One region of the Candidatus Thiodiazotropha sp. AKIB8 genome, then DNA from elsewhere that is predicted to be linked to it. Evidence: predicted binding sites of a transcription regulator. Region 1 holds the regulator's gene; the other holds the start of a gene.
The links. The regulator sigma-54, encoded in region 1, starts transcription at its own class of promoters, with help from an activator protein. The targets are predictions, from matches to a motif close to TGGCANGNTNCNTGCTT.
Positions count from the first base shown of each region.

Region 2: a site for sigma-54 is predicted at 1,482-1,498, ahead of AC4IFB_RS02460 (TOBE domain-containing protein). Genes of this name have one in related genera too.

Region 1 covers NZ_JBSYOO010000016.1:21,961-42,828, forward strand. Annotated here, with positions in the region: gene hprK (HPr(Ser) kinase/phosphatase) at 1-460, opposite strand, end outside; gene ptsN (PTS IIA-like nitrogen regulatory protein PtsN) at 460-930, opposite strand; gene hpf (ribosome hibernation-promoting factor, HPF/YfiA family) at 951-1,286, opposite strand; gene AC4IFB_RS03020 (RNA polymerase factor sigma-54) at 1,457-2,941, opposite strand; gene lptB (LPS export ABC transporter ATP-binding protein) at 3,149-3,874, opposite strand; gene lptA (lipopolysaccharide transport periplasmic protein LptA) at 3,871-4,389, opposite strand; gene lptC (LPS export ABC transporter periplasmic protein LptC) at 4,376-4,939, opposite strand; gene kdsC (3-deoxy-manno-octulosonate-8-phosphatase KdsC) at 4,983-5,504, opposite strand; gene AC4IFB_RS03045 (KpsF/GutQ family sugar-phosphate isomerase) at 5,685-6,650, opposite strand; gene AC4IFB_RS03050 (calcium/sodium antiporter) at 6,826-7,794, opposite strand; gene rplM (50S ribosomal protein L13) at 8,217-8,645, shown strand; gene rpsI (30S ribosomal protein S9) at 8,664-9,053, shown strand; tRNA gene AC4IFB_RS03065 (tRNA-Gln) at 9,101-9,174, shown strand; RNA gene AC4IFB_RS03070 (RtT sRNA) at 9,219-9,347, shown strand; gene AC4IFB_RS03075 (hypothetical protein) at 9,367-11,388, opposite strand; gene AC4IFB_RS03080 (hypothetical protein) at 11,792-12,376, shown strand; gene AC4IFB_RS03085 (VOC family protein) at 12,446-12,853, opposite strand; gene AC4IFB_RS03090 (DUF885 family protein) at 12,840-14,447, opposite strand; gene AC4IFB_RS03095 (OsmC family protein) at 14,437-14,856, opposite strand; gene crp (cAMP-activated global transcriptional regulator CRP) at 15,175-15,828, shown strand; gene AC4IFB_RS03105 (DNA-3-methyladenine glycosylase I) at 16,015-16,590, opposite strand; gene AC4IFB_RS03110 (VOC family protein) at 16,587-17,006, opposite strand; gene trpC (indole-3-glycerol phosphate synthase TrpC) at 17,148-17,945, opposite strand; gene trpD (anthranilate phosphoribosyltransferase) at 17,948-18,970, opposite strand; gene AC4IFB_RS03125 (anthranilate synthase component II) at 19,096-19,677, opposite strand; gene trpE (anthranilate synthase component I) at 19,925-20,868, opposite strand, start outside.
Region 2 covers NZ_JBSYOO010000014.1:22,631-26,160, reverse strand. Annotated here, with positions in the region: gene AC4IFB_RS02470 (phosphatidylglycerophosphatase A family protein) at 1-198, opposite strand, end outside; gene thiL (thiamine-phosphate kinase) at 242-1,279, opposite strand; gene AC4IFB_RS02460 (TOBE domain-containing protein) at 1,589-2,392, shown strand; gene modA (molybdate ABC transporter substrate-binding protein) at 2,422-3,180, shown strand; gene modB (molybdate ABC transporter permease subunit) at 3,249-3,530, shown strand, end outside.

The DNA of each region.
Region 1 (20,868 bases):
GCAGTACACCCTTACCTAAAACTTCCATGTAGACCCCATGTAACAACAGCGTCTCACCCACTGGAAGACTGAATTTCTCCAGCAGTCGATGGATTACATAGTTGTCACCTTTCGGGGTGAACATGAGTGCAGTTCTGTTCTTTTCTGCCAATTCAAAGCAGCTCTGTTGAGGCTTTAGACCATCAGTAAATATCAGCGCCAGAGGAGAGGTGGTAAAAAGCGCCCTCAGAGATTCCCGGTATTTTTCTTCACCGCTGCTCTGTAGATGTTTCTGCTCAGGAGGACCAATCACTTGAATTTGATTGGGTCGAATCAGATTCAGTGGTCCCACAGGTTGTTGACCGTGGGGCGACTCACTGTCCAACTCTATTGTTTTTTCATCACCATCACCATTCCAGCTCAGTGAAAGTTCGCTGGCAAATTCGTCGAAAAGATCGCGAATGGTGTAGTTGGTGGGCATTAAACTGACGTTATCGCCGCTTCTCGCTGCCGGATTAACTGAAACAGTTGCTGCGTTGTTTCCGCTTCACGCAGTGCCGAGCAGAATGGAGGGTCATCAAACATCCTGGCCAATTTTGCCAGTAGTTGCAGATGGGCTTCAGTTGCCTCCTCAGGAACCAGCATGGCAAAGGCAAGATCCACCGGTTGGCTGTCGATCGCATCAAAATCGACCCCTGAAGGCAGCTGAATAAATGCTGCGGTGGATTGTGTTATCTGTGACATTCGCGCATGGGGTAGCGCTATTCCTTTGCCCAGTCCGGTGCTGCCTAAACGTTCACGCTCAAGCAATGCATCAAACACAGTATCCTGTGTGAGACCAGGAGCAGAATTGGCCAATCTTTGGCCAAGCTGCTCCAGGACACGTTTTTTACTGGCTGCCTCCACACTGCAGCCGATCCGTTCCTCAAGCAGAAATCCGTCGGGAAACATGGAGACCTCGCCAGTTTTATCTATTCTGAACTACTGCTACTTACAGCGTACTTCGCGCCACTACCGGCACGGTGACTCTGCATCTTTTCTTTATGCTTTATGACTTGCCTATCCAGCTTATCGGTAAGCCCATCAATGGCCGCATACATATCTTCCTGTACTGCATCAGCGAATACGCTGGCACCGTTCACTTGCATGGTGGCCTCTGCCTTTTGCCTCAGCTTCTCTACGCTCAAGATGACATGTACATTGATTACATTATCAAAATGCCTCTCAAGACGTTCGAACTTATTATCTACATAGCTTTTCAAGGCATCGGTAACTTCCACATGATGACCGGTAACGCTTATCTGCATAATTTTCTCCTGTCTTAGATGAGTTGGCTCATCACTCTAACTGAGGCGGTGAAGTAACGCCGGGGCATTTTTACAGCAACTCATTCATGAATCCACTTTTATCTGAAACCGCTCCGGTTCAGTAAGCATATCAAGCATGATATGATAGCCACTCCGATAATTCACTTCACCTACATCAGTCGCTTACGCTCGTTCGATGGTGGGATACTCATCGACTCGCGGTATTTTGCCACCGTTCGGCGGGCCACTTTTATACCCTGTTCCGACAATATGGCGGCGATTTTGTTATCGCTGAGAGGTTTGTTTGTATTCTCTGCAGCAATCAATTTTTTTATCAGCGCACGTATAGCAGTGGAGGAGCACTCACCCCCTGCACTTGTGTTCACATGGCTGGAGAAGAAATATTTAAACTCCAGCGTACCCCTGGGGGTATGCATATACTTCTGGGTTGTCACCCTGGATATGGTCGACTCGTGCATCTCCAGAGCCTCAGCGATATCCCGTAAAACCAGTGGCTTCATAGCCTCTTCGCCATGTTCAAAAAAGCCCCGCTGATATTCAACAATCTTACTCGCCACACGCAGAATAGTCTCATTTCGACTCATCAGGCTTTTGATGAACCAACGCGCTTCCTGCAGGTGGTTTTTCAGGAAAGTATTGTCATCACTCTGATCCGCACGCTTGATCAGACTGGCATAGTCGTTGTTTACCCTTAGTTTAGGCGTAACCTCACCATTTAGCTCCACAACCCAGCGATTATTGCGCTTGCTGACGAATACATCAGGAATCACATACTGAGGCTCGCTTTTGGCGATCGCTGTGCCAGGGTGAGGATTGAGCGTCCTGATCAACTGCATGATAGCCATCAGGTCGTCCTGATCAACCTTCATTCGTCGCATGATCTGATTCTGATCCTGCGCAGAGAGCAAGTTGAAATGGTCGCGACAGAGTCTGATCGCCAAATCCAAATAGGGTGTTTTTTCAGGAAGTTGCCGAAGTTGAATTAGAAGGCAGTCCTGAGCACCCTGAGCACCAACCCCCGGAGGGTCGAAAGCCTGGATACGATGAAGTACTGCCTCTACATCCTCCAGAGTCATCTCCTCATCATTCAGGGAAACCAGGATCTCCTGGAGATCACCTTTGAAATATCCATCCTCATCAATACTGTCGATGAGGTTAGTGGCAATCAGAACATCCTGCTCAGTGAATGGGGTCAGTGTCATCTGCCAGACCAGGTGGTCATGCAAAGTGATCGCGCCACTGCGCTGAACCAGATAGTCATTGTCTGCAGATTCACTACCACTGCTCGATGGGGGAAGATAACTGTCGTATACGTCAGCCCATTCACTATCAACGGGCAGGTCTTCTGTGATCTGGCTACTGTCGGTCTGAATTTCCCGCTCGTTGTTGATATCGTTGGAGCTCAAAGACTCTTTATTGTCTGAACTCTGATCAGAGCTCTCTTGACTAGCTTCTTCTTTTTGAGTCTGCTGACTAAACTCCTCTTCACCCTCCAGCATGGGGTTTGTTTCAAGAACCTCCTGCACCTCCTGACTCAGGTCGAGCGCAGACAATTGCAACAGGCGTATTGCCTGCTGCAACTGAGGTGTCATTGTTAAATGTTGTCCGAGCCGGAGCTGTAGAGCCTGCTTCATAGCAGAGATATCTTTAAACCTGGTATGTTATTTGTATGTCTTTATATTCATTCTAGCTAATAAATGCCGTTCACGGAATAATTCTTGGTATTTGTTTCGTTTGAATATAATTCTGCCTCATACTTTAACCTTCATTTTGTCAGCTGACGAGTAGTCATCATCTCTACTCTTAAATCACATAATCCATGAAAAAACATAAACATAGCCTTACATAGTAAAATTTTCGCCCAGATAAACACTACGTACCTCCTGGTTATCGAGGATCTCCTCGGTGGTTCCTTCCGCCAATACCTTACCAGTATTAATGATGTAGGCTCTATCACAAATATCAAGAGTCTCTCTAACATTATGGTCGGTAATCAACACCCCAATCTTTAATTCTCTAAGATGTTGAATGATTCTTTTAATATCGATAACCGCAATTGGGTCGACACCTGCAAATGGCTCATCCAATAAAATGAATGCGGGCTCCATTGAAAGCGCACGGGCAATCTCCAGGCGGCGTCGCTCTCCACCTGAGAGGCTCATAGCCATACTCTCTCTCAAATGTTCGATACCGAACTCTTCCAAAAGCCGGTCACAATGCGCTCTTCTTGCTTGCGCGTCCAGATCCTTTCGATTTTCAAGTATCGCCAATATATTCTGCGCAGTATTGAGCCGCCTGAAAACAGAGGGCTCCTGGGCCAGATAACCAATACCCATGCTGGCGCGCTTATGCATTGCAAGATCAGTAAGCTCCTCTCCATCCAGGTAGATTCTACCCTGATCAGCCTGAACAAGGCCCACGATCATGTAGAAACTGGTGGTCTTTCCGGCACCATTTGGCCCTAACAGCCCAACAACCTCACCGCTATTCAGATTGAGCGAAACACCATCGACCACTTTACGCTTATGGTACTGCTTCTCAAGTGCATCAGCCCGCAACTGGCTCACGGTGCATCGCTCTTGGTCTGGGGTTCAATTACGACTTGAACCCGCTCTTTACCCTGAGCACTGCTACCCGCCTTCACCTGGGCACTGGTTCGATTGTAAACAATCCGGTCATTTCGAAAACTGTTACCGCCCTGCTCAAGCAGAGCATTGTCAATCAATACCATTTCATCACGATCAACATGAATTTCCATCCTTCGCGCCTGACCATGCACCTCTACCCCATCGACTTCCGGCAGCTGACTGAATCTAGTCGGTTCACCTTCACTGATGATCCGCTCCGTCTTTCCCTGCCGACGATGAACCCAGAGGCGCTCAGCCCACAACTTCATACTACCCTGGGTAATCGTCACATTCCCCTCATAGAGGCTGATACCTGTCGACTCATCAATGGCTAGACTGTCCGCCTCAAGCTGCATTGGCTGATCCCGATCACTCTCCAAGGCCATAATCGGCATTGCGCCAAAACAGACAAGGCCATATACCAGGATTGACAGAATGCCCTTACTCGAACTCATAGTAGCCTCGTACCTGATGTAATAACTTCAAGCGAGATGGCTCAGTCAGCCATGCCTGCATGCCGACTGCTGATATTCGCTGCTGACCACTCTGAATTTCGACCGCCTCAGCCGTTGATGCATATGAGTCTTTTGATTTAAAAGTCAGATCTTCGGTCTCAATCAGATAAGGTGCGAAATCACCCTTTCCTTCACGCTCGATGATCACTCTGCCCGGAAGATAGAGTGTCTCTTGCTGATGGTCTGCCACACCCTGTTCTGCCTGCATCCTCCATGGCGGCGTATCGGCTCGGAAACGCCATACCACTGGCTTTAACAGCTCGGTAATACCACGCTTCTCATAATGTAACATTTTAGGGGTTTGTAATGTTTGCAGAAGCTCCCCATCCTCATTGTACTGTTTTACGCGTAGGTCCACGGCATAGGAATCAGGGATATCCCTAGCTACCTGTCGTTTCTGCATCTCAGGGCGCGTCAGTTCATTCACCCACCAGGCTAAACTCAGCACCAGGGCGAGCATCAAGGAGAGACCAAGCAGGCGTCTGTTCAAGCTAGACTTCCCACATATCCATAATCAACTGCGAACTCATGCTTCAAAGATAGTGATCCAAACTGGCTTGCAAGGTTCCTTGCGCTTCCATGATCATCTCACAAACATCCCTGCCAGCCCCATGTCCACCGCCATGAGGCGTTTGCCAGTGGGCGTGTTGAACCACAAAGGGGTGCGCATCCTGAACGGCGATGGCAAGCCCGACTCGACGCATGATAGGAAGATCCACAACATCATCCCCGACGTAAGCGACCTGCTCATCAGTAAGCCCCAGTTTATCTCTCAACTCTTCATACGCTGGAAGCTTCTCGAGTTTGCCCTGATAGACATGCTCAATACCCAGGTTTTCCATGCGCAACCTCACCACTTCAGAGGTCCGGCCAGTGATAATGCCAATCACCACACCGGTGAATTGCAACATTTTCATCCCATGTCCATCTCTGGAATTAAAGGACTTGTACTCTTGACCATCATCACCGAAAAAAAGAGCGCCATCCGTCAATACCCCATCAACATCAAATATCAAGAGTTTGACTGCTTTTGCTTTATTATAAATATCCTGCATTTTGCCCCCCTGTCTAGTATTTCATATCGTTTGACAATGTTACCGTGACGCTAAATGGCTAGCCGCAAGGCATGACACCCCCTTTCCAAGGCGCGTAACAACACGGGTCGCCGGGTAGCGTCTTGTCCGAGAGGAGGCCTGCTCAGGCCTCTAAAACTGTCGACCAATTGAAACACGACACTACATAACACCAGCTCTAAGTAGGTCGTGCATGTTGAATGCGCCAATCAGACGCTGCTCCTCATCCACCACCAGCAGGCCGTTTATTTTATTTTCATCCATCAACTGTAACGCCTCAGCCGCCAACATTTCTGGCGGAACCCGTTTGCAATCCCTTGTCATCACCTCTTCAACACTGATTTTGTGTATATCGATCGGCTGGTTGAGCGTACGCCTTAGATCGCCATCCGTATAGACACCGGCAAGACGCCCCTCGTGATCAACAACCGCTGTCATGCCCAGCCCCTTCACAGACATCACCTCCAACGCCTGGTGAAGCGTAGCCTCAAGCATCACCGATGGCAGGGCCTCTCCACTATGCATGATATCTCGAACATGCAGCAACAGACGTCTACCCAGCGACCCACCAGGATGGGACAAAGCAAAATCCTTGGCAGTAAAACCTCGCGCTTGCAGCAGAGCCACCGCCAAAGCATCGCCCATCACCAGTGCGGCAGTAGTACTGGAGGTCGGCGCCAGCCCCAGGGGACAGGCCTCTTTATCAACACTGACATCGATATGAACCTCAGACTCTCTTGCCAAGGTCGAATGAGGCTTTCCTGTCATCGCGATCAACGGCACACCCAATCGCTTCAGCAGGGGAAGTATTACCAGTAACTCTCCTGTCTCCCCGGAATTTGATAACGCCAAAACCACATCATCGGCTGTGATCATGCCCAAATCCCCATGACTGGCTTCACCAGGATGGACAAAAAATGCCGGGCTACCCGTACTGGCAAGGGTTGCTGCCAGTTTGTTACCGATATGACCAGATTTTCCCATACCGATCACGACAATACGGCCACGACAATTAAGCAGATAGTGGCAAGCCTGGGCAAACCCTCCATCCAACCTTGGAATCAACGCTGAGACCGCCGCAGCCTCGGTTTCAATTACCGCCTGGCCCAACTCGATCATTTGGGTCATTTCTTGCTGTGAGGGTGGTGTGGGTTTCTTCATCCGAACAGTATGTCTTGTTTAGTGAGCCATCACAAAATGCCGGCCTGTCTGGGGACAAACCCGCCATGAGAGGAGATAACCTGTTTAAATATCATGATTTTTCTTGTAATTACGATCCACTTCCAGCAAATCCACGTTATGCTCAATGAGTAACTAAAGAGTAAAACAGCCAGGCCTGGTAACCGACGAAACAGAGCAACAACCCCAAACCTTCAATACGATTAATACGGCCCTGTTTACCAAATCCATAGCCCATTAAAAACAGGAACAACGTCAAGGCGAACATTACCGGAAGATCCCGGTTCAGCAAATCCGGCGAAAAAGCACCCGGCGCGACCAAACCAGGAATACTCAATACAGCCAGCATATTATATAGGTTTGAACCAATGACATTGCCGATAGCAATATCGTCCTCTCCCTTCAGTGCGCTGGTAATGCTTGCCGCCAGTTCGGGCAGACTGGTGCCGATGGCAACAATAGTCAATCCAATCACCACATCGCTGACGCCGAGCGCCACAGCTATATTGGTCGCACCCCACACCAATATCCGGGAACTGATCAGTAGAAATACCAAACCACCGATCAGAAGAAACAACGCCTTTTTTGTTGGTACATCGTGCGGAATCTCTGCATCGTACTCCCCGGCTATGGGGTCTGCTTCTCCTGTTTTTGCAGTGTAGATCATCCAGCCGAACACAGAGATCAGCAACAGGATCAGGATCGATCCATCCACCTGACTTAAATTGCCATCCCACATCAACACTATGCAAATCACCGTAACAGCAAGCAGAATTGGATATTCGCGCTTAAGTACACTGGAGTGAACAGAGAGAGGGATAACGAGTGCAGTAACACCAAGAATCAGACCGATATTGGCAATATTGGAACCAACCGCATTACCGATCGCCAAACCCGGATTGCCGTTTACCGACGCCATAAGGGAAACCAGAACCTCAGGCGCAGAGGTACCAAACCCTACAACCGTCAGGCCGATCAGCATGGGGGAGACGCCAAGATTGTCCGCCAATGCGGCGGCACCGCTGATAAAGCGATCCGCACTCCATACTAAAACCACCAGACCAATAAGTATCGAGAAACTATGCAGCAACATTAAAATTATATTTTTTAGCGAGTTAAATAAACACTGTCACCTGATCTATATCTACTTGAAGATCACCAGGACAGTCGCAGCTTTGTAGCGCTGACACCATATTATTAGGTGATGCGCTAAGAGAATAGTCAAAGGGTTGAGATGATAGCAGAAAGCCAGAGGAAAACACTTGACAATCATATCGGAATATTAGATGATTCTTACATACTGATACTCAGATGTACCAGTTTTCCTCCTTTGGTGGTATATATTCAAGCGCAACATCTCCTGTTGCGCTTTTTTTTTGCTTGGCGACTCGATTTCCAGGATTATCCGCCCAACTACCCTCTGGGAGTGAAATAGTCCTTGTGCCATCCCAGGGGTTCATGTATTATCCGCCGTCTTTTTCGAGGCACAATAGTTCTCCATTGGAGCGACATCGGATGACTACATTAAGCGCAAAACCGGCTGAAGTTCGCCGCAATTGGTACCTTGTGGATGCAACAGACAAGACCCTTGGTCGTCTGTCCACTGAAATTGCACGACGTCTGCGTGGCAAGCACAAACCGGAATATACTCCGCATGTAGATACCGGCGACTATATCGTCGTTGTCAATGCAGAGAAAGTCCGTGTTACCGGTAATAAAATGACAGACAAGATGTACCACCACCACACTGGTTACATCGGTAATATGAAATCCATCAGCTTGGACAAATTGCTTCAGAAGGCACCAGAACGTGCAATCGAGCATGCAGTCAAGGGCATGATGCCGAAAAACCCGTTAGGACGCTCTATGTTTAAAAAGCTGCGTGTCTTTGCTGGTTCCGAGCATACCCACCAGGCTCAGCAACCTCAGCCCCTGGACATCTAAAGGCAAGAGTTTAAGACCATGGCAGATACCCATATCACTACCGGACGCCGTAAAAGTTCCACTGCTCGAGTCTTCATGACTACTGGCAACGGAAACATTACCGTCAACAACCGCCCTCTCGACGAGTACTTCGGTCGCGAAACTGCCCGCATGGTAGTTCGCCAACCGCTGGAAACTACAGGGACTGTCGACAAAGTTGACATCAAAGTCACTGTCAGAGGTGGTGGCACCACTGGTCAGGCTGGCGCCATCCGTCACGGTATCTCCCGTGCACTGGACGCCTATGACGAGTCACTGCACAGCACACTGCGTAGATCAGGATTCCTGACCCGTGACGCCCGTGCTGTTGAGCGTAAGAAAGTCGGACTTCACAAAGCCCGTAAGCGCCCTCAATTCTCCAAGCGCTAAGTCTGGCTTGCGTTGCAGGCGGAGACGCCTGGCACCAAGTCTGCAACTGGGGATTCGTCTAATGGCAGGACAACGGACTCTGACTCCGTATGTGGAGGTTCGAATCCTCCATCCCCAGCCAACAACTATTTAAGCCCACCCTGTGTGGGCTTTTTTATTTTCTCTACAAAGCTGCCCGGATGGAGGATTTGAACCGATAAGAGGTTCGATGGAAGAGCGAAGCGATGACGAGCAGCTTCAGCTGACCCCGCAGGGGCGAGGCCGTTAGGCCGAGTAATCCTCCATCCCCAGCCAACAACTATTTAAGCTCACCTCAATAGATGTAGAGAGCCCCTGAGTATGGGCTGGAGGTGTCCTCCATATCATCGCTTTTGCCTGAATTTTCGTCGGGTGCACCGACAACCAATGTCCTCCCATCATGAGAGATACTCAGGCTTGCGCCAAATCTATCGTTTACCATCCGGCAAAACAGGAAACATACCGGCTCTTCCCATCCTGGAGAGGTATCCGGTGCCTTCACATAGGCCTTTTGAATCCATGAAGAGAGGGGGTTTTCCCGGGTAAACTGATATACAGCCCCAGGTTGAGATAGTGCACTGTCATCAGCCTGATCCCCATTCACCCCACGAGCAACAGAGCCCTCATATTGGGCACCAACTGCTACAGACATCCCGTCCCCTGATATCGCAACCTGGTGACCAAAATAGTCATCACTTCCAGTATTGGAAGCCTTAAAATATTCTGACTCAATCCACTGGGAGTTAATACGCTCAAACAGGTAGGCCGCACCTGAATATTCAGCACTATTATCAGATCCATCACTTCCGATCCCGGTTGAGGATGAATCCTCCCCCCAAGCGCCCACAACCATCAGATTGCCATCATCACTAATTGACAGACTGTGACCAAAACGATCCCCGGCTTCACTATTTGAGGATTTGATGTAGGCCTGCTGGGTCCAGCTCTCTCCATCCAATACGAACAGATAGACAGCACCTGACTGAGCTGCACTATTGTCAGACTCACCATCAACACCCATTGACGATGAAGCTTCATAGTGAGCCCCTACAGCCAGGGTTACCCCATCACCGGAAAGTTGTACGGCGCTGCCAAAATAGTCACCTTCCTCGCCGTTTGATGATTCGAGAATAGCCCGCTGTTGCCAGACATCTTCCCCTCCCTCGAATACATAGACCTTTTCAGCTGCCCCCACACTGAGTCGATTGCCACTTGCAGAAAGGGATAGTGCCTGACCAAAAACTTCGCTGGCTGAGCTATCTGATGCCTTGAGATAGGCCAGTTGACCCCAGATGTCAGCATTGCGGGTAAACAGATAGACAGCCCCAGCACTTTGGGCACTGTTATCCTGCTGATCGCCATCCACGCCTGTTGCTGCAGAACTCTCACCAGGGGCACCAACCGCAAGTGTGTTGCCATCGTAAGAGAGTGATACTGCTCTCCCGAAGTCGTCATCCCTATCAGTGTTTGATGCCTTGATATAGGCCTGACGCTGCCATCCACCATCAATGCGAGCAAACAGATAGACTGCGCCAGCACTCATTTTATAGTCTGGAGTGAAGCTCCACTCGCCATCGATACCTGTAGCCGGTGAGATATCACCTGGCGCACCAACCGCCAGTGTCAACCCATCCCCTGAAACTGCAACAGAAGTTCCAAAATAGTCTTCCCAACTGGTTTCATAGCCTTTCAGATATCCAATCGTGTCGAGCATCAATGAGCTGATAGTGATAGATTCAGAATCGACACATTGACCAGCCTCGTTGCAGGCCTGTATCAAATAGGAAGTATTGAGCCAATCTTCCAAGTGCACCGAAATCTCTTCGTCAACCTGGGTTGATGTGAGATCCGAGCCTTGCTGGTTAAAGCCTGAAATCCCGTCCGGGTTCTTCAGCAGCCGATAGTGGTTGGCACCCACATCATCCCAGAAGAATCGAAGTAGTTTGGTATTTTCCGCTGAAACAGTGAGGCTGAGCGCCTGAACAGTGCAGTTGATTTGAACATTCGTTATTTCGGCTCCCGAGAGGGTACCAGTGCCGTTATTGACGGTGCAGGTTTGCCCAGATGGTTGGCTGGCGATGGTTACCTCATAGGCCGCACCGTCATCCAGCTCAATGGCAAATGAAAAACGGCCGTCACCAGCGACAGGAAGGGTATCCCCCCCGTTGATTTGAAGCACGAGGCCATCAGCTGTCAGACCAGTGACCTCACCACCAACTCGATAGGAGTTTTCACTACTGCCACCACAAGCGCTCAACAGCAATAGCAGATTCAATATAAATCCAGAACGAACCACTATCCCTGAAAACACTTCCATTAAATCTTCCTTTTCACTCTATCGAGTCATCCTATAACAAAGCGCTTAGGGGTGAACTATATTTTGTTACCGTTTAATTAACATCTCAAATGCTGCCCCTACCTCACAATTGTGAACATTACCCTTAAACAGAATTTAATTCCTAATACATTGACCCAGATCAACGTATTCCGCTAAGACATTCAATAGATTCCAAATTGGTGGCTTGGTAACGAACCACCAGCAACTCTTGGAAAAAGAGCACACTTAAATCTTGGAGGGATTCTATCGATCACTAACTCACCAACCTGCACTCTAAACCCGAATACTGCCCCTATTGAGCCGAATCAGCGGCTTCACATCCATCAGTAGCAGAATTTGGGTGAGTCGCACCTCAACATCAGAAATGGATAAGGAGAGGGTCATGCGTCGAAAAATCACCGCATCAGTGATGCAACTACTCGCTATCCTGGGACTGGTCGCAGTCGCAGGAACAACTCATGCCGCAATTATCGACTTCAGTTCGGGAACGTTCCTCGACAGGTCACCAGGTACCGGAGTCGACTACTATTCTCAGGATGGCTATATCGTCGAGATTGCAAACCCAGCGCACAACACAGACATGACAGTCTGCCCGAATAGATGGTGTTTCGATAATATTTGGGGTGTCCCCGCAGAAACAACCTTTATTACCCGCGCCGATGGAGGGGCATTTGATCTCACCAGCTTACAGATCTTTGCTAATACAGCTTCTGGAGTGAACTTCAGTGCTGATAGCGGCGCCTTCCTGAACTCCACTGATTTCGGAACCATCAGTTTCGATACCGCGTTTCAAGATATCACACTGCTGAGGATGGACATTCCTTGTGGATTTGCGACAAGTTGCGGCATAACCCTCGACAATATCGATGTTAGCCCAGTCCCCATCCCTGCTGCTGTCTGGCTCTTTGGTAGCGGGCTTTTGGGATTAATTGGTTTCAGGCATAAGAGAGAGGCAGATCAGGCTTGACTGCCCAGATAGGGCTGCTCATCAGCAGCCCTGTCGAAAGGCATCACGACTGCTTCGTTTTCAGCCGACTCACTTCGCCACATACTCCGCCACTGGCGGATGGTAAATCATCTGCAGCGTAACGCCATCTGGATCAAAACAGTAGAAACTCCTGGCACCATCCCGATGGGTGCGAGGAGAAGTGCGCATCTTCACACCCTGCTCAGTCAGAAAATCATACCATTCGTCAACGCTCTCTGGGCTACTGAGCATAAAGCCTATGTGGTCGAGACGCTGGGCAGCTTCATCAAATGTCTCAACGGCTATCTTATGCAGCGCCAGATTGTCCGGCCCGGAAGTCAGATATAGATTATCAGGGTCTGGTCGCCACTCAATTTGCATACCCAGCAATTCAACATAGAAGTGCTCGCTGCTGGCCATATCCCTGACATTCAGCGCAACGTGGCGCATGCCAATGTGACTTTCAGGTCTTTTCATGAATAACCTCATTCACGGCCTGCTCCCAGATCTCCTGACCACAGGCACGCTGAACCACCAGAGGCAGAGCAACAGGTCCATGAGAGAGGAGCTGCTCATGCAAGGTCAGTGGGGATGAACCAGGATTTGCCTGAATATACTGATTGGACAGGTGCTCAAGCAGATCAGCGCCCAGCAGGGCCATAAAGGCATCTGTAGGTCGTCTGGAGATGGCAGTCAGGCTGACTTCCGCCCAGCAGGGAATATCTGATAATGGTTTCAATCGCTCAAGTGCCTGGCGACTGTCTATTTGACCAGAGTGAAATTCGAGATCGACAGAGGCCTGTTCCGCCAGCGCCAACCTTCTCTGATTGAGCAGTGTACGATCCTGCTCATCGAAATAATCATTTGCTTCCAAAAGACGGCTCATATAGTGGGCCCAGCCCCGTTTGAAAGCGGCTGATGGATTGATCTGACGCACTAGGCTATGTGCCGGTACGCCCCCAGCCCAGGCCAGATAGTGACGCCCTGCCCAACTGCCATAGAGGTTGCGCATTCGAATCGCTGACCGGCTCTCGCCTCCCCCAACCTGCTGATCATGGGGAATCAAGAGCACCCCCCCCTGCTCGGTGCGCAGATAACTGCCACAGTCCGGCTGCCTGAAACAGCTATCGGTGACACGAAACTCAAGTGGCTGTTCTGAATCGGGCAACAGCTGCTGCTGCTGCAGAAAGTCCCGTAATATTTTTGCTTCTTCGCGATAGGCCTTTATTCGATCATTTCCGCTGAGAATTTCGCCTCTATCCTCTCTCAGGTCAGTGACGCTTAAACCTTGTGATTCCAGGGACTGGTAGGTCTCTTGAAGTCGTTTACGCGCAAAACCTAGTGCTTGCTTAACCTCAAGATCGATCTGATCGCGGTTGCGCAGCAACCAGCCCAGCAGTGCCTCTCCACAGTCTGCCGTTCCTGATGCAACCGGGGCCAGCTCTTTGACAAGGCTCTTCCTGTAATCCCCAACGGCTTCTGCAGCCTTGCTGGCCAGGGTCTGTAATCTGCCCTGGTCGGCACAACACTCCCGGGTTTGCGGTAGATCCCGTCCCAGCCTTTTTAGCCAGGGTTCGCCCTTTTCAGCTGTCTCCAGGGCGTCGGCCAACCAGAGTGTCGATACCACCCCAGGCAGCTCTGACAATCGACCCCGGGCATCACGCAGATAGTTCGGGGTAAGCTCCAACACCCCCATCAACGCCTCACAGAGACGATCTGGTTGGCGCACGATCAACTCCTGAAGTTGATTCAAGGGAAGATATCTGGCCGGGTCGCGGTAACGCCAATCCTGCTCCAGCAGCATCCGATGTTCAACAAATGCCGCCCCATAGATCAGCTGTAGATCGAGCTGTCGATCTGCATCCAACTGTTCCGAATCAAGCTCTTTGAGGCTAACCAGCAGGTTACTGATCAGGTTCGCCAAAGCGCCATTGTCATCATCACCATCGGCATTGAGTCGACCTTCGTATCCAGAAACTGAGGCAAAAACTGCAGCCAAAGGATGAAAGCGGAACCAGGCGCGATAGTAATCGGCAACCAGTTCGTCGAATACACCGGCATCATTGCTCATTGATAATCTCATAGTCATGGGTGATTTTAGCTGTAGCGCCCAGCATTATAGAGGCAGAGCAGTATTTTTCTGCACTCAATGAGATCGCACGGGAGACATGTTTTTCACTCAGCTCCCGGCCGCTAACAACAAAGTGGGCATGAATGGCTGTAAAGACCTTCGGATCCTCTTCAGACCGCTGAGCCTCAAGCTCAACAACACACCCTGTCACTTGCTGGCGGGACTTTCTCAGCATTGAGAGTACATCAAACTCAGTACACCCGCCCATACCCAGGAGTAACATCTCCATTGGTCTGACGCCCAGATTTCTACCGCCATGTTCAGGTGGGCCATCCATAATCACCCCATGACCACTACCAGCTTCCCCCATCATGGTGGCTGCCTCCACCCATACGACCCGTGCTTTCATTGTTAACTCCAATTTGTTCATCTTTCAGGTCTGACACAAAATTCAGAAATAAACGATAAACATGAATTACGTTGAATTTATGACTTGTTGTTTTTTGTTACACTATATATAGGCGAGTCTACAGAAGGCTGTAAATTCGACAAGTTGAAACAGTTGCTTGACTTGATCCTACGCTTTAACTGAACATGGCTTCAAACCAAAGCAAGGGCTCAGATTTGCAACCATGAAGATCATCGAGAGCTGCCCTGGGGCAGAATGCTATATTGCTCTGCAAGCTGATCTCTTAAATAAACAACCTTAATTCAGAGTCCGAAGATCATGACGATCATACAACCGCCACCGCAGGAACCAGAATATCTACAACGATTCCTGTCATTTTGTCATCGCCGACGCTACCCAAAAAACACCGAGATCATACATATTGGCGACCCGGCAGATATACTCTACTACATCACGGAAGGCTCGGTGGCTGTCTACATCGAAGATGAAGATGGTCGGGAAATCATCCTTACCTACCTGAATAAAGGCCAGTTCGTGGGAGAGATGGGTCTCTTCGTCCCCGAGCCGAAACGCAGTGTTATGGTGCGTACTCGTGCCTCCTGCCAGATTGCAGAAATAAGCTATCAACGCCTGGAACAGCTCTTCACCCATGACCTGAAGGACTTCTCCAAGGATATTCTCTACGCCATGGGGGCTCAGTTATCCCAGCGTCTTAACCAGACAAGCAACAAGGTAGGACATCTGGCCTTTTTTGATGTCACAGGGCGTATTGCCCGCACCCTGCTTGATCTGTGTAAGGAACCTGACGCGATGACCCATCCGGACGGCATGCAGATCCGCATCACCAGACAGGAGATCGGACGCATCGTAGGCTGTTCCAGGGAGATGGCAGGCAGAGTACTGAAAAACCTTGAGGAGCAGGGTCTGATCAGCGTTAAGGGTAAAACCATCGTGGTGTTTGGCACCCGCTGACCGCTCTCCAATCGCGTAGGGTGCGGCCCAGCCGCACCTTTCAGGCTCAAGAGAGAATCTCTACCGACCCCATTGAGTTGGCAGCTTCATAGCCTCAGCTTATATCACCGTTATGCCAAGTGTCCGTTCATTGCAGCAAGCCTGGCAGCTATCTCCACCCTCCTGAAAGGAAGGTGGCAGGGGTTATCATCCCCCCATCTCCAACACCTTCTGGTAACGGGGGCAGTTGGTCAAATGGTCATTGACCATTCCCACCGATTGCATGAAAGCGTAACAGATCGTGGTGCCGACAAAACGGAACCCCTTGCGTTTCAGTTCCTTGCTCAGAGCATCAGAGGTCGAGGTGCTGGCTGGCACCTGCTCAAGCTTGCGCCAACTGTTCTGCACTGGCTCTCCCTCCACAAAAGACCATAGATACTCTGCGAACCCCTCACCAGCCTCCAGCTCAAGGAAGGCCCGGGCATTACCGATCGTCGCATTGACCTTAAGCCGGTTACGTACAATCCCCGAGTCCCCAAGTAACCTGGCAACATCCTCCTCACCATATGCGGCAATCTTCGTCGCATTGAAGCCATCGAAGGCGCGTCTATAGCCATCCCGCTTGCGTAATATAGTCAACCATGAGAGTCCCGCCTGCGCCCCTTCCAGAATCAGCATTTCAAACAGATGTTGCGGGTCACGGGAGGGTACCCCCCACTCCTGATCATGGTATTGGATATACTCATCATGTCCCAGGCACCAGGGACAGGGTTCCGATTTCATTGTTTTTCGCTCTCCTTTGGCCCAATCCAGAATTGCGGTACATGGGCCACCTCCCAGCAAAAACCGTCCGGATCTCTAAAGTAGCCAGAATAGCCTCCCCAAAATGTATCCTGGGCCGGTTTTATCACTTTTGCCCCTGCAGATGCTGCTTCCGCCATAACCCGGTCGACGCCAGCCTTGTCAGCTAGATTATGGGCCAGAGTTATCGGGCTCTGCTCAGCTTTACCTAGAGAGAAGCCCATATCCTCTTCCAATGCTGATTTGGGATAGAGGCCAAGCCAGCTTCCCTGTAGTTCGAAAAATGCCACTGCATCACTCTCGAAATCGTAGCGTGGCAGACCCAATTTCTCATAGAACTGAATGGATAGTGAGAGGTCAGTCACGCCTAGCGTGATTAAATTAATTCTTGGCTGCACAGTAATTTCTCCTTGAGTTTGATTTCTCAATAGGAGTCTATGCTCTGCCTACTGACAACGGGGTGTCAGCAGTGAAATTGCATGGTGATCCGATCCACTAGTGTGGTGCGTCATACTAGCCAACATCATCCTCAACACTGATCAGGAAAAGAGTGTATTTAATCTCGCTCCAGGGTCTTCGGCCCTCATAAAGGCTTCGCCTACGAGAAAGGCATTGACCTGGTGGCTGCGCATGCGGGTGACATCTTCACGATCCAGTATGCCGCTTTCGGTCACCACGATTCTCTCTGAAGGTATCTGCTGAAGAAGACCCAGGGTTGTATCGAGAGTGACCTCGAAACTGCGCAGGTTTCTATTGTTGATGCCGATCAGCCGGTTGTCGACTGCCAGAGCTCGCTTCAGCTCCGCCTCATCATGCACCTCAATTAGCACATCCATACCCAGCTCATGGGCGAGGTCGTTCAGTGAGTTGAGCTGCTGGTCATTCAGGCAGGCCACGATCAACAATATGCAATCGGCATCAATGGCACGGGCCTCATAGACCTGGTAGGGATCGATGATGAAGTCCTTGCGTATCACCGGCAGCTGACAGGCAGCTCTTGCCTGTTGCAGATACTCATCACTCCCCTGAAAAAAATCGATATCGGTCAATACCGAAAGACAGGCCGCACCACCCTTTTGATAGCTGCTGGCGATCTCAGCAGGCCTGAAATCCTCTCTCAACACCCCCTTACTTGGGGAGGCCTTTTTGATTTCAGCAATCACGCCGGCCTGGCCCGCGTCGATCTTGCCAGCTATGGCATCGGCAAAACCTCGTGGCTCTGAGCTGTGGCAGAGCTGCTCCTTGAGGGACTCCAGGCTGCAGACATCGACTCGAGCGGCAATCTCTTCAAGTTTACGCCGAACAATCTTTTTCAGGATATCTGGGGTATCACTCATAATCACTCAAAACTCTGGGTCAAAACCACTAACCTGTCGAGCCTGCTCCTCGCCTCACCGCTGGTGATAGCCGCATCGGCTTTTTCAATCCCTTGTTTGAGGCTGCTGGCGATACCCGAACTATAAATCGCAGCACCGGCATTGATCATGACAATATCCCGAGCTGGCCCTGGTTTATCCTCGAGTACACCTCGAATGGTTGCGAGACTCTCAGTCGCATCATTGACCTGAATCGTCTCGAGGGGATTACGGGTGACCCCGAAATCCTCGGGTTGAATGGTGAAACGCCTGATCTGGCCATCTTTCAACTCCGCCACATCAGTTGCGTCGCCAATACTGATCTCATCGAGACCATCCCGGGAGTGCACCACCATCACATGACGACTGCCCAATCTTTGTAAAACTTCGGCCAGTGGTTCAAGCAGCTCATCGCTAAAGACCCCCAAAAGCAGGTTGGGAACACCAGCGGGGTTGGTCAACGGCCCCAATACATTGAAGATGGTTCGAACACCCATCTCTTTGCGAGGACCGATGGCATGTTTCATCGCGTTGTGATGACCGGGAGCAAACATAAAACCAACCCCAACCTCACGTACACACTGCTCGACCTGTTGTGGAGTCAGATCCAGTCGCACACCAGCCGCCTCCAGGGCATCAGCACTACCCGATTTGGAAGAGACAGATCGATTACCATGTTTGGCGACATGGCAGCCAGCCGCTGCGGCAACAAACATACAGGCGGTAGAGACATTGAAGGTGCCTGAAGAGTCGCCACCGGTACCCACGATATCCACCGGATGAGTTAAATCACCAATCGACACACCGGATGCCAGTTCACGCATCACCGATGCTGCAGCAGCGATCTCGGCAACCGTCTCCCCTTTCATCCGCAGTCCGATAAGAAATCCGCCGATCTGTGCTGCGGTGGCACCGCCAGTCATGATGGTCTGCATCACCGCTGTCATCTCTTCACCGGTCAGATCCTGGCGGGCCAGAATCTTATTGATGGCTTGTTGCATTTCCACGTGCTCCCCCCCTGTTGAACTTATTGTTATAAGTCTTATACAGTTTATATCAGAAGTAGGGTGCGGCCCTGCCGCACCAACATTCGCAATCAATGGCAGAACCTTTGCTGCGGCAGTACCGCACTCTACACCCCGTCGACAAAGTTCTTCAGTAAATCATGGCCATGCCGGGTAAGGATCGATTCAGGATGGAACTGCACGCCCTGTATCGCCAGGGTTTTGTGCCTGACCCCCATGATCTCATCCATAGAGCCATCCTCCAGCTCAGTCCATGCGGTGATCTCAAGACACTCCGGCAAACTCTCTTTGTCAACAACCAGAGAGTGGTAGCGAGTTGCCTGAAAGGGGTTTTCAAGGTCATGGAAGACCCCAGTATCCCGATGGTGGATCGGTGAGGTCTTACCATGCATGACTTGCCTGGCATGTATGATATCGCCACCGAATGCCTGGCCAATGGATTGGTGGCCCAGACAGACACCAAGAATCGGAATCTTTCCAGCGTAAGTCTGAATAACCTCAACTGAGATTCCCGCTTCATTCGGGGTGCAGGGTCCGGGTGAGATAACGATATGGTCAGGACACAGGGCACCCACATCCTTCACTTCGATCTCATCATTCCGAACCACCTTGACCTCGACACCCAGTTCACCCAGATACTGAACCAGGTTGTAGGTGAAGGAGTCATAATTGTCGATCATCAATAGCATGACTAGCTCGCATTTCTTTCAGGGATTTGGATTTTTGGGGCAACCCGGTCGAAGCAGGTTGGACGATCGGTCGCAGAAGTATAGCCGTGCCTATAGCTCAAGACCGATCGTTCAAGATGCTCGGCCGGACTGTTCCAAAAACCAAATAGGACAAAGTGAGGTTTCATCTCCATACCTTCAATTACAGTAACCATTCAACTATCAGCATTGTTCTCGTTTAGAGGGTCCGCCCTGTGAGAAATGCGGGCTAGACCTCCTCATCACAGGCATGGCGATCAAGCCCCGCCTCTGCCAGAGCAACAGCCCGAAATACGGCACGACCTTTGTTCATCGTCTCTTTCCACTCCAGTTCAGGTACCGAGTCGGCTACTATTCCCGCGCCAGCCTGGATATGTAGCGTCTTGTCTTTAATGACAGCTGTACGAATAGCGATAGCGGTATCCATGTTGCCATTCCATGAGATATATCCCACGGCCCCTGAATAGACGCCCCGCTTCACCGGCTCCAGTTCGTCGATGATCTCCATGGCTCTGATTTTTGGTGCGCCACTCACCGTACCCGCTGGAAATGTGGCACGCAGCAGGTCGATAGCACTCATCTCGTCGCGAATGGCGCCAGTGACGTTGGATACGATATGCATCACATGGGAGTATCGCTCCACAATCATCTTGTCGGTCAAAGTAACAGTGCCAATCTTAGCCACCCTGCCGGTATCGTTGCGACCCAGATCGATCAACATCAGGTGCTCTGCAAGCTCCTTGGGATCTGCCAGCAGCTCCTCCTCCAGCGCCTTGTCCTCTTCCTCGCTGTAGCCACGTCTGCGGGTACCCGCAATCGGCCTTACCGTCACCTCGCCATCTTCCAGGCGGGTCAGAATTTCAGGTGAAGAACCAACAATATGAAACTCCTTCAGATTGAGGTAGTACATATAGGGTGACGGGTTCAAGCCTCGCAGTGCACGATAGAGATCCAACGGAGGTGCTTCGAAGGGAATAGAGAGTCGCTGGGAGACCACTACCTGCATGCAGTCGCCATCAAGAATATATTGTTTGCTACGTTCGACTGCCTGCTTATAACCCTGTTCGGTAAATCCCGAGACAAAATCGGATTCATTGACCTGTCTCGAACTCCCCTTACCTATCTTGGGAATTGGCTGACGCATCTCCTGTATCAGTTCACAGGTCCTTTGCT
Region 2 (3,530 bases), on a different contig from region 1:
ACCCAGGACAAACGCCAAGCTCACAAGAGCAATGTAGTAGATCAGAGGCAGAGGCTGTATCAATAGATAGGCCGGTATTCCTACAAGGGTGCCATAGGTTCCAGGGGCTTTTGGCAGCATACCCGTGCCAAAACCAAATGCCAGAACATGTATCGGATTTTTCATATCCGGTCGAGATGTATCTTGATCAGCTTCCATTATCCCAGAATCTTAGTTGAACATGGATTTGCGGAATCTGGAATTATGACGAGAAGTGGTCAAAACCCAGGTGAGCAGGTGACCAGTGATCACCATTACTGTCCCGACAACGTAATCCCTGTTGTTTTTCTATCTGTCCTATACGGGTTATGAACAGGCCTAATCCACTGGCGATCTCGGCCACCTCTTCCCTATCGGATGCAGGCAGGGTAACACAGAGTTCGTAGTCATCTCCTCCCGCTACGATTAAAGACCAATCCCGATGCAAACCCATTGCTGAAGCCACTTCCGCTGAGAGGGGTATTGTCTCCAGCTGCAAAGTAGCGCCAACACCACTCAATGAGAGAATATGCCCAAGATCCGCCAAAAGGCCATCTGAAAGGTCAATGGCGCTATGGGCTAAGTGACGCAATGCAAGTCCAGCTTCAACTCTGGGTTGTGGTCGCTCCAATCGCTCCAGTGGTGCCAATGCTGAAGGCGATTTCGATTGCTTAAGCTGTTTCAATGCAAATGCGGCATCTCCCAAGGTTCCAGTCACGTAGATATCATCCCCCACCCTTGCGCCGCCTCTCCTCATGGCGAGGTGTTGAGGTACAAACCCATGCACTTGCACCGAAATACTAAGCGGCCCTCTGGTGGTATCCCCACCAATCAGTTGTACACCATATTGGTTGGCCAATCCGGCAAATCCCCGACAAAACTCGTACACCCAAGTCTCATCCACCTCAGGCAAGGTCAAAGAGAGTGTCACCCAGGCCGGATCGGCTCCCATGGCCGCCAGATCACTGAGATTAACTGCCAGTGCTTTATGCCCAAGGGACTCAGGAGCGACCTGCTCAAAAAAGTGTATTCCTGATACCAGGGTATCCATGCTCACCGCCAGGGACATATCATCGGGTACTTCCAGCAGGGCTGCATCATCACCAATTCCAAGCACCACATCCTCCCTCGAATTGGTGAGTTTCTTGAAATAGCGATTTATCAGTGCGAATTCAGTGGTTTCTCGAACAATCTTCATCAAGTCAGTCGGCAGTTGTCTTCTATAATTTGCAGTGTAACTTTCCATGTTGACCTTGGCCATCTTGATACTGCGCTACAAGCTAAATACGAATAAATTTGAACAAGACGAACTGTAGTGCCCAACGTGCACAAGATATCCCGTGAGCTGAATAGCTCGGCAGAATTCATTTCGACTGAGGTAAAACCGACAATTGTCGAAAAAGCCACATTAATCAAATCCATCAAAATAACTTAACACGTTGTATTTTATATAATTATTTTTTTGGCACACGAACTGCACTACAAGTTGATATTGTTACTGACTAACGTTATGCAATGATTCTGCATATCGGAATAACGCTTTCTCAGGAATCCCAATAAGCTGGCATAGATGAGCAGACGACATACCTACATAGCTGGAGATTTACGCCTCAGCAGTGATCTCGGAGGCACTATTACTGCCAAACGCATCGAACTTCTGGAGACTATCGACAATCAGGGGTCGATCTCTGCAGCAGCTAAAGTGTTGAAGATCAGTTATCGATCAGCCTGGGACGCCCTGAATGAGATGAACAATCTCTGGGATAGCCCACTCGTCGCTAAACAACCAGGTGGCAGTCACGGTGGTGGTACCCGATTAACCGATGAGGGTCACCAGCTGATTAATGGATTCAAAGTATTGCTTGCTGAGTATCAGCACTTTACTGATGGGCTCAGCCAAAAACTGGATGACTTCGGGAAATTACAGCAAAACATCAGGAAACTTACCATGCGTACCAGCGCAAGAAACCAGTTTCAAGGGAGAGTAGAGGCCATCAGTGCAGGCCCCATTAATAGTGAAGTCACTCTGTCGATCAATGAGAAAGATCGCTTGATTGCTATGGTTACCCGCGAATCTGTGGAACAGCTCGGCCTCAGCCTGGGGAGTGAAGCCTACGCATTGATCAAAGCCTCATTCATTATTCTGGTGCCAGCAGATGCGTGCTTTGCGAGCAGTGCCAGAAATCGTCTCTGCGGTAGTGTTTGTGAGCTACGCCATGGCCCTGTGAATAGTGAAGCCCTGATATCACTGGATGGCGACAAAACCCTTACCGCCATAATCACAGAAGAGAGTGCCAAAGCGATGCACCTTGAGCAAGGCAGTGAGGTTTGCGCTTTGGTAAAAGCCTCACACGTCATCCTCGGTGTCCACTGATTTTACAACCATGATATGGAGTATCTATCGTGAAACTTTTTAAATCTCTCCTGCAAGCTACCTTAATTAGTATACCCCTATTTGCTACCCAAGTGGTTGCTGAAGAGGTGAAGATTGCAGTTGCGGCCAATTTCACCGATGCCACCCGCATGATTGTCAAACTATTCGAAAAGCAGTCTGGACACACAACCAAAGTCAGTTATGGCTCAACAGGTAAACTCTATTCACAGATTGAGCATGGCGCCCCTTTCGAACTCTTCCTGGCAGCGGATACCAAGAGACCGATAATGGCGGAAAAAGCGGGGCTCGCGGTTGCAGGCAGCCACTTTGTCTATGCGAAAGGTAAATTGGTGCTCTGGAGTATCAAACAAGATCTGTTCAAGGAGGGCGAGACTTTCCTGAAACACGGGACGTTCAAACATCTGGCCCTGGCCAATCCAAAAACCGCACCCTATGGTCAGGCTGCGGAGCAGGTGATGCAGCAGCTTGGTGTTCTGGAAAATAACCGCTCCAAGCTAGTGAAAGGCGACTCTATCTCTCAAACCTTTCAGTTTGCAGCAACCGGCAATGCCGATGCCGGCTTCATCGCCTTAGCTCAGATCAAGGCCTGGAAGGGAAAACGCGGTACATTATGGGAGATTCCATCAAACTACTATAGAGCGATAGATCAGGCAGCGGTTTTGTTGAAAAAAGGAGAATCCAACCCAGCCGCCACCGACTTACTTGCGTTTCTTAAAAGCGATGAGGCACGCAAAGTGATCAAAGAGTTTGGCTACGGAGTAGAGTGAAATCCATCACCAGGTGGTGGGTTTTGATCCCACCTCTATCTTCCGAGGTATAACTACTGGAGCAGACTATGGCATTCGACTGGCAACCGGTCTGGCTGACCCTTAAGTTAGCTGGCACCACAACACTATTGTTGCTGATCATTGGCACACCTATCGCCTGGTGGCTGGCAAAAACCCATGCCTGGTACAAACAGGCGCTGGCCGCAGTTGTCGCCCTGCCATTGGTGCTTCCGCCTACGGTACTCGGCTTCTACCTGCTCATTATGTTGGCTCCCGATGGACCTGTGGGGCAGCTGACCCAGGCCCTGGGAATAGGCACCCTGCCTTTCACATTCGAAGGCCTGGTGCTT